3 linked regions of the Rubripirellula amarantea genome follow. The main gene of each other region encodes a partner of the protein of the gene in region 2 in a complex. Links are inferred from orthologs where the notes say so. Each region holds a gene or a part of one and is shown on either strand. Other genes may lie near its edges. The genes, in order: Pla22_RS03620, accD and accC.

Region 1 (2,903 bases), 2.1 Mb from region 2 along the record:
CCGTGGAATCGCTTTCTCGCGATGTTGATCCTTTATGTCGTCACATCGCTGTTGGTTTGGGTTGCGTTTCGAATGATCAGCCATTCAATCGACCGTATGAAGCTAAGCGAGTTCGACCACCACATCGGTGCTGTTTTCGGCCTTATCAAAGGCGGCCTGTACTGCATTCTGATCACGCTCTTTGCAGTGACACTGGGCGGTACCTGGGCCCGTGAAACTGTGGTTCGAAGCAAGGGAGGTCACTACATCGCCGACTTACTTGATCGCAGCGAATCTGTGATTCCGCCCGAGATCCACCAAATCGTCGATCCGTACCTACAACGATTCGACCAGCAATTTAACCAACCAACCGGATCGGGAACACTCAGCCCGAACGCCGCGCAAGTCGCTTCCGAGCTGATCGCTCCGGGCGGCAGTTGGTCTCCGGAATCAGCCTGGCAAAATCCTCCTACGGCCAACCCCACGACTCAACCCAACAACCAATGGGACAGCGTTCCTCGCCAAGCTCGACAGTTCGACGGGAACATCCAACGATAGGCAAAACGACTCGCCATCCAACCGATCTAGCTTCGCCAAAACGAGACACCAATCGCAGAACCAATCAGCACTTCAATCAGCACTCTGGCTACCGCACTAGCTCATCACTAGCTCATCTCAGATCGACATCGCAATGGACCGGGGCAGAAGTAGACCTTCAGGCCTCAATGGCGAACACAGCTACACAGCCCATATCCGGGAAACGCGTCAAATACAGGGAAAAACGCACCTCTAATACAACATAAGAGGCATTATCGGACGTTGCGGGGCGGTTGTTTCTTACCCTGCTGGGCTGATCCGTCTTCACGTCTATGGTCCGATCTTGACCGACCGTCGCCCGCCTAACAGAGCGTCCTGCTCACCGACGATGGGCTTCAAACTGCTCGAGCAAACGTCCGCGAGCGTCGCCCAACAACGCTGCAACTTTAGCTCTCCGCGACTCAATCATCCTGCTCGGGTTGGCTGCTCGCTTTGGATTGAAAACAAGCTTCCGGCCAGGACTCGTAGAACGAGCCCGACGAGGCTTGGTTGCTAAACCGCTTCTTCCAAGAACACACCGATACGGCGAAACTTCTCGTACCGTTCTTCCACGAGTTCTTGGCTCGACTTAGCTTCGAGTTCTGTCAAAGTCTTAGACAGATACCCCTTCAGGCGCGAAGCCATTTGGTGATGATCCCGATGGGCTCCACCAAGCGGCTCCTCAAGCACGTCGTCCACCACACCTAGCCGTTTAAGGTCGCTGCTCGTGAAACGAAGAGCCGCGGCGGCCTTGGGAGCGTGCTCGTGGCTCTTCCACAAAATACCGGCACAACCCTCAGGACTGATGACGCTGTAGTACGAGTGCTGCAGCATCGCAACGCGGTCGCCGACGCCGATTCCGAGAGCTCCGCCACTGCCACCTTCGCCGATCACTACGCATATCACGGGTGTCTTCAATCGGCTCATCATGAACATGCTTTCGGCGATCACTTGAGCTTGCCCTCGTTCTTCAGCACCAATACCCGGATAGGCTCCTGGAGTGTCGATGAAGCAAATCAACGGCAGCCCATACTTTTCAGCCAGCCGCATTTTTGTCATCGCCTTGCGATAGCCTTCGGGATGCGCACAACCAAAATGACAGGCCGCACGCTCTTTGTAGGTCCGACCTTTCTGGTGACCAAGAACCATCACCTTGAAACGATCTAGCTTGGCAAAGCCAGACAGCATCGCGCGATCATCGCCGAAGTGCTTGTCGCCATACAGTTCCACAAACTCATCAAAAGCTAAGTTCAGGTAGTCTCGCGTGTAAGGACGATTCTTATGCCGAGCCACTTGAACCGTTTGCCATGCATCAAGCGACGCGTACGTCTCTTTCAGCTGCTTCACCAAATCTAAACGCAACGTTCGGATCTGAGTTTCTACCTCATCGGTTCGGTCAGTATGACGAGCGAGTTGCGCGATCTGACTTTCGAGTTCAGCAATGTCGTTTTCGAATTCGAGGCCTGGTCCAGCGCTCATGTTGTTTACCCTTGTATCTTCTAGTCTGTAAGTGATGAAATGAACGCGAGATCATTCTTGATCGTCGATGGGGCCGCCTTTGCGAATCATGTCATCCGGGGCACGAATAGAGCTATTGTTGTCAAACACGCTAACCTCCGGTGCACGAGGTCGCTTCTTGAAAATTTCCACGCCCCGAAACACCTTCAGGAATTCCCACATCGATGGTGGGCGATCGTCCGGTCGTTTTGCCATCATGCTCTTCACAAGATCAGCAAATTCGCGAGTCACGTTGTCGTTGTGGACGATTGGACTTGGCACGGACGCAGACAAGTGTTTGTTAAGCAGATCGTTGGGAGTGTCGCCAGTGTATGGGACCTTACCGGTCGCCAATTCGTAGAGCACGCAACCAAACGAATAAATGTCGGTTCGCTCATCGCACACTTTGCGGCGGATCTGTTCCGGTGCCATATAGCTTCGCGTGCCTTTGGCCAACTTGACGCGATGGAACATTCTGCCGAGACCGGTCTTCTTCTTTTCTGAGATCGTAAAGTCAATCAACTTAACGACACCTTCGCGACTGACCAGAAAGTTGTCTGGCTTCACGTCGAGGTGAATCCAATTCTTCGTGTGCATGTAGTACAGACCTTCAGCAGACTGCTCGACAATCTTATCCAGCATGAAGGCCAGGGACTCGGGCCCGGTACGAAGAGCTTGCTTCATGTTCAGTTCACTGAACAATTCAAGCACCAGCATGGGTCGAGAGTCTTCACGGTACTCCACTACCTTGATGATGCGGGGACTCGCTAGATCCTTGGCAACGGTGTACTCGTGCTTGAGCAGATTGATTTCTTCGCGATTGGCCTTCAACGACTCTTTAAGGACCTTCA
Region 2 (2,962 bases):
AGCGGTCCGATCATCTACGTTCGGATTGAGTGCGTGCATGATCGCTTTTGCCAAACGAGGATCAACCGTCGGACAAAGATCCACCAGTTGCTTCGAATCGGCGGTGTCATGTTGCAACGCCGCGCGACCGTTGAGCATTTCGCTTTGCCAAGGATGCTCAAAGGCGACCAAGCAAAAACACGTTACCCCGAACGAGAACACATCGACTCGCTTATCCGTGGGACGACGACGGACAATCTCGGGCGACATGTACAAGGGTGTTCCGGTGCGGTTTCCAGAAACCATAAACGGCGCCGTCGCAGGCACGGTAAGGCCAAAATCAATTAGCTTGGTGAGGGTATTGTCTGGGGTACAAATGAAATTGCGAGGACAAATGTCGCGGTGAATGAACCCTTGATCATGAACGTACTTGAGAGCCTCGGCCATGTCGCGGATCATCCGCAAACGCTTGCCGGTCACGTGGTGCTCTTGTTTTTGCACAACGATATTTTGCAAACTCGGGCCGCCGATATATTCCATCACGATCACGGGTTCGCCTTTAGGCGAAACACCAATCTCGTAAGTCTCGACCACCTTGGGATGCTTCATCAACATCGCAATTTGGCCTTCGGTCGGTTTGTTGAGACCCTTGAAGCGAGCTTCAAAGAGCTCGTATTTTTCGATGTCAAGAATTTTTACGCCAACCATGCGGTCGTTGTGCATTCGGTCTTTGGCGACGAAGAAGTTCGCCATCGTTCCCGTGAACGCCGTTCGCGTGCGATGGAAACGTCCCTCAACATCGATTCGCCCGGTGGTCTTCGCACCACCGGAAGATTTGAAAGCCGACTTGAGCGAATCAAATAGGGACATGGAAGGCTGGCGTCAGATATCAGAGGATAGATAACAGGAAACAGGAAACAACGCTTCAGAAGCGTTGCCCAACCGATCGACAGTGAGCTGCAAACAATGCGGCCATTGGTAACAGTGTCACTAGCAGCAACGTCACTGGTATTTGTGGTCACTGCTGAAAGGACACGAATAGCCAGATCTTCGCTGGCAGGTCACTAACCGCGTATCGCTAGCGATCGACCATCAACGCCCGAACTCACACGCTTCTAGTCTACTACAAAGCTGACAAAAACGCTCTGGCGGACCCCTAGATCCTTGTTCCTAGTCGCTGTTGCGACTTGCTACTTCCCGCAATAGTCGATTGTGCGGGCAATTTCGGTTTTGAGGTTTTTGCGCGGCACGATCCGGTCGATGTAGCCGTGCTCGAGCAGGAACTCGCTCGTTTGGAATCCTTCGGGCAATTCGATCCCGATCGTGGCCTTGATCGTTCGGGGGCCAGCAAACCCAATCAAAGCCTTCGGTTCAGCGAAAACCAAGTCGCCCAGCGAAGCAAAGCTAGCTGCCACGCCGCCCATCGTTGGATTGGTCAGAACGCTAATGAACAATCCTCCCGCCTCGTCATAACGAGCCAGAGCAGCGGAGACTTTTGCCATCTGCATGAGCGACAGAATGCCCTCGTGCATTCGAGCTCCGCCACCCGAGGCGCTGATGATGATCAGCGGCAAGTTCTGAGTGGTGGCGTGTTCAATTAACCTCGCCAAGCGTTCGCCCACCACACTGCCCATCGATCCCATGATGAACGCTGAGTCGGTAATCGCGATGGCAACGCGTCGAGCTCGGATCATGCCGGTGCCGGTCAGTGCAGCGTCGGTTAAACCGGTACGCTTTTGTTCGCCGATCAGCCGGTCAGCGTATTTGCGACGGTCCGAGAACTCCAGCGGGTCCGTCGGCCGCAAGTGCTCATTCATCGGCTCAAACGTGCCATCGTCGAGGACCTGGATGATCCGTTCTTTGGCCGAGACATAAAAATGATGCTCGCACTTCGGGCAAACATTTAGATTCTGCTCAACAGCTTTTTTGTAAACCGTCGACCCGCAACCGGGACAACGAACCCATTTTCCCTCGGGCACTCCGCGCTTCTTCGGAGCCACGACTTGAGTGTCGTCGCCTTGGCTGGCGGAACCTGAGTTAGCCGCAGCCGACGCGGCGTTTCGCGCAGCCACACTGCCCGAGACAGCCTCACCGCTGGGAGCAGAAGCGCCAGCGGGCGGCGTCAACGAAGCACGGTCGGACGAATCAGAATCGACGGTGGACATACAACGCTTGATGCAGGAAAAGGGAAGGTCCCAGAAATTGGATCCCAGATTCTGGGGTGACCGAGTTCTAGCCTAGCCAAATTGACCAGGAAAACCCGCCAAAATTATTTCTTGCGGTGACGGATTTTGGCTCGCATACGTCGTTTTTTCCGCCCAACTTTTCGCCGACCTTTTCCCGTTCGTTTAGTACCCACCTAGTGAATTCTCCATGATTTTTCGCCATTCGCGGGCATCCGCGAGGCATAAGGAAGCAAATCGCACGGCAAAAAGACGCCGCACGCCATGATTTTCAATCGGTAGCCTACCAGAATGCCGGTTTCGAGCAAGCTGGGAATGCATGCTTCGACACTCAGGTCGGCGAGATAAGAAATCAAACCGCTTCGATCAGTCAAAACATGACGGATCGGCTGAGCCTCGATTATCTGGTTCTCATGCTCAAACCTAGCCCAGAGAGCAAAACGCGGCCCTCGTCATCTTACCCCCAGGCTCAACGAGACTCACCGCGGCTCACCTTCAACCATTCAGAATCGCTGGCAATCAGCGAGATTCACTGGCAATCACTGAGCCCCCAACGACTCACTGAAGCCGTATCTACATTTCCACATCGCGGGTGTACACCGCCAACGCTGTTTCGAAGGTCTCGGCGCTGATCTTGAAATCTGGATGCGCGTCCGTGTGACGATTGCAATGGTCAACCAACACGCGGTACAAGAACCGAAACAAATGCCGAGGAACTCGCAACGATTGAAACGCCGACAGCATCCGTTCATAGCTCACATCGGAAGCGAACAAATCTCGCGGCTCCGGCGTGCTGTTCT
Region 3 (3,067 bases), on a different replicon or contig from region 2:
ACCCCTGTGTGGGAAACGATTAATGGCAACGTCCCCGGTGGGATACACCTGGTCGTAGGATCCTGCGCGGTGAACGCCTGACGGTGGCATTTTGGAGGTGGGATTCTGAGCGGTAAAACAACGGCGCGGAATGTTGAAGGCTTAGGCCAACATGGCTGTAAATTGATTTCGGTAGGTAATCACCGCCACAGCCAGTCGCGAAATCCGTCAACAACGAGCGTTTGATTGTTCAAGCCATACCAAGCGAGGATTCCCGCGATCGCGAACGAAGTGACCAGCATCGCTAATCCGCGACGAGGAATAGCATCTTGGCCGGTCTGCAACTCGCCTCGCAAGTTAGCCAACATCGCGGACCAAAACTTTACCGATTGGACGGGTTCGAAGGTCAGCACGCGGCAATAATCGAGACCACGAATGCCATCGATGCGTAAGCGAACATCAAGTGAAGGCAAAAAGACTTGCAGACGATTCGCATCGCCTGTCGATCCAGCGTCAATTTTCAAACACGCCCGCAGCAATGCGTCGAACGTTTCTTCGGGAGTCCGTCCGTAGACGACTAACTTTGGCGTAACCGTTAACGCGATCAACGAAACGGACAGGCTATAGAACGCGATCAGCGCCAGCCAAACCATGGGCCCGAACACCGTTGCCGCGGTGGTAGGAAACAGCAATTCGGCTGGCCCGGCGGCCACAAATCCACAGACGGCCACCGCGAGTGCGGCAACGTCGCGCGATCCCGTCGTCACCAAAGCCCGCCGCGAAAACCGAATCAGCCCCAAAACGAACAGGTACCCAACCAACGGCAACAAAGCCAGAACGAAGGTGAACGGTTCGATGGAAAAAAGCAGAGGCACAGTGGGTTAGGGCGGTAGGTTGGTTTAGCTCAGGAATTCACGTTCGACGAACTTCGTGTCGTGCTTGCCCGATACAAATTCTGGATGCTGGAGCACCTTGTCGTGGAACGACGCCGTCGTGTGGATTCCCTCGACTTGCAGTTCAAAGAGCGCTCGTCGCATTGTTGCGATCGCATCGTCTCGCGTTCGGCAATGAACAATCAACTTGCCAATCATTGAATCGTAGTACGGTGGCACGGTGTATCCGCCGTAGACATGCGAGTCAAAGCGAACGCCCAAACCACCGGGGGCAAACATTTGAGTGATCTTGCCCGCACTGGGTTGAAAATTCTTGTCAGGATTTTCAGCGTTGATGCGACACTCGATTGCGTGGCCTTCGCACTTCACTTGATCTTGAGTGAACGACAACGGCTCGCCTGCGGCGACTCGTATTTGTTCCTTGATCAAGTCGATGCCGGTGATCATTTCCGAAACGGGGTGTTCCACCTGGATCCGCGCGTTGACCTCGATGAAGTAAAAGTCGTCGTTCTGGTCAACGATAAACTCGACGGTGCCTGCGTTGGAGTAGTCCGCACCACGAATCATTCGCACGGCAGCTTCGCAAATTTCACGACGCCGTTCTTCGGGAAGGTTCGGGCTCGGCGCCTCTTCGATGAGTTTTTGGTGACGCCGTTGAACGCTGCAGTCACGTTCCATCAAATGGCACACGTTGCCGTGGTTATCAGCGATCACCTGAACTTCAATGTGACGCGGGCGTCCAATGTATCGTTCAAGGTAAACACCACCGTTACCGAACGCGGCTTCGGCTTCGGTGCGAGCTTGGTTGATCGCAACAGCAAGCGATTTTTCGTCCTCGGCAACGCGCATCCCTTTGCCACCGCCGCCCGCGGTTGCTTTGATCAGCACGGGGTAGCCGATTTCTTTGGCGGTCTTGATCGCGGCCTCGGGGCTTTCAATCAATCCGTCACTGCCGGGAACCACGGGAACATTGTTAGCGATCGCCATGCTACGGGCGGTATTCTTGTCACCAAGTTTTTCCATCGCCTGTGGGCTTGGCCCGATAAATTCAAAGCCGCTCTCGCGGCACACTTCGTTGAAGTGGGAATTCTCGGCGAGGAACCCATAGCCGGGATGAACCGCATCAGCGCCCGACACTTCAGCGGCTGCGATGATTTGGTCAATGCGAAGATAGGAATCACCCGAACGAGCCGAACCGACGCAGTAAGCTTCATCGGCCAGTTTGACGTGCATCGACTCGGCGTCGGCCTGGCTGTAGACCGCAACCGATTTGATTCCCATTTCGCGTGCGGCGCGGATGATGCGCAGCGCAATTTCGCCACGGTTGGCGATCAAGATTTTTTCAAACACGAATTATTTGTCCGGTTGAACGCGGAACATTGGCTTACCGAAATCAACGGCCTGCTGGTCATTGACCAAGATCTCTACGATTTTGCCACTGCATTCAGCAGGAATTTCGTTGAAGACCTTCATCGCCTCGACGATGCAGACCACCGTATCCGGACCGACGTGATCACCGACCTTCACAAAGGCGGGGGATTCTGGATTGGCTTTGGAATAGAACGTGCCAACCATCGGCGCATTGATGGTGATGGTGCCCGCGTGAGCATCCGCGGCCGGTGCAGCCGGTGCTGCTGGCGAGGGTGCCGCTGCAGCAACAGGAGCCGCAGCAGGGGCGTAAACTGGGGCGGTTTGGCCGCGCCCAATCTTGATCTTCTCATCGCCCTGTTGCAGGTCGACTTCCGAAAGATCGTGCTGTTCCATTAACTCGATGATCTCGCGAATGCGTTCAACGTCGAACACATCCTTTGGCTTACCGCCCTTGCTCATGCTGGACTCGTCGTCAGATGTAAAAGAAATGAGGGAAAACAATCACCGGCAGAACCGGACTGGCGACCAGCCGAGGCCGGTACTTTCGCAGGACCGTTTGCCCACGTCGACGCCCGTTTTACAGCATCAAACGACAATCATCGAGTCCCTTTGGCAGCTTGCCCAGAACCTCGCAGCCATTGGGGGTGATCAAAACGTCATCTTCGATACGGATTCCGAAATCGGCTTGAAAGTATACGCCGGGTTCAACCGTTACGATCATCCCCTCAGCCAACACATCCTCGGCCACTGCCGCTAATCGGGGGCCTTCATGGATATGAAGCCCGATTCCATGCCCCAGCGAATGCGAAAAAGCGTCGCCGAGG

The links.
Region 1: the proteins of accD (region 2) and Pla22_RS03620 are in contact, whole or in part, in a solved structure (PDB 8UXZ), measured with the Escherichia coli proteins. The link is inferred for Rubripirellula amarantea from one-to-one orthologs.
Region 3: the proteins of accD (region 2) and accC are in contact, whole or in part, in a solved structure (PDB 8UXZ), measured with the Escherichia coli proteins. The link is inferred for Rubripirellula amarantea from one-to-one orthologs.

The regions. Positions count from the first base shown.
Region 1 is NZ_SJPI01000001.1:1,000,907-1,003,809, forward strand. What follows is about bases 52-2,797. They hold Pla22_RS03620 (acetyl-CoA carboxylase carboxyltransferase subunit alpha), read right to left. Parts: upstream 2,035-2,797; coding sequence 1,069-2,034; downstream 52-1,068. Other genes in these bases: Pla22_RS03615 (CvpA family protein), read left to right, coding at 52-537; Pla22_RS03625 (serine/threonine protein kinase), read right to left, coding at 2,086-2,797. Outside these bases: more of Pla22_RS03615, read left to right, coding at 1-51; more of Pla22_RS03625, read right to left, coding at 2,798-2,903. UniProt on the Escherichia coli protein: Component of the acetyl coenzyme A carboxylase (ACC) complex. First, biotin carboxylase catalyzes the carboxylation of biotin on its carrier protein (BCCP) and then the CO(2) group is transferred by the carboxyltransferase to acetyl-CoA to form malonyl-CoA.
Region 2 is NZ_SJPI01000001.1:3,110,328-3,113,289, reverse strand. Bases 158-2,962 are described here. They hold accD (acetyl-CoA carboxylase, carboxyltransferase subunit beta), read right to left. Parts: upstream 2,145-2,962; coding sequence 1,170-2,144; downstream 158-1,169. Other genes in these bases: Pla22_RS11445 (hypothetical protein), read right to left, coding at 2,736-2,962; Pla22_RS11455 (serine/threonine protein kinase), read right to left, coding at 158-849. In the rest of the region: more of Pla22_RS11455, read right to left, coding at 1-157.
Region 3 is NZ_SJPI01000004.1:188,868-191,934, reverse strand. What follows is about bases 51-2,960. They hold accC (acetyl-CoA carboxylase biotin carboxylase subunit), read right to left. Parts: upstream 2,223-2,960; coding sequence 879-2,222; downstream 51-878. Other genes in these bases: Pla22_RS24615 (M24 family metallopeptidase), read right to left, coding at 2,821-2,960; accB (acetyl-CoA carboxylase biotin carboxyl carrier protein), read right to left, coding at 2,226-2,702; Pla22_RS24630 (hypothetical protein), read right to left, coding at 180-854. Also shown: more of Pla22_RS24615, read right to left, coding at 2,961-3,067. UniProt on the Escherichia coli protein: This protein is a component of the acetyl coenzyme A carboxylase complex; first, biotin carboxylase catalyzes the carboxylation of the carrier protein and then the transcarboxylase transfers the carboxyl group to form malonyl-CoA.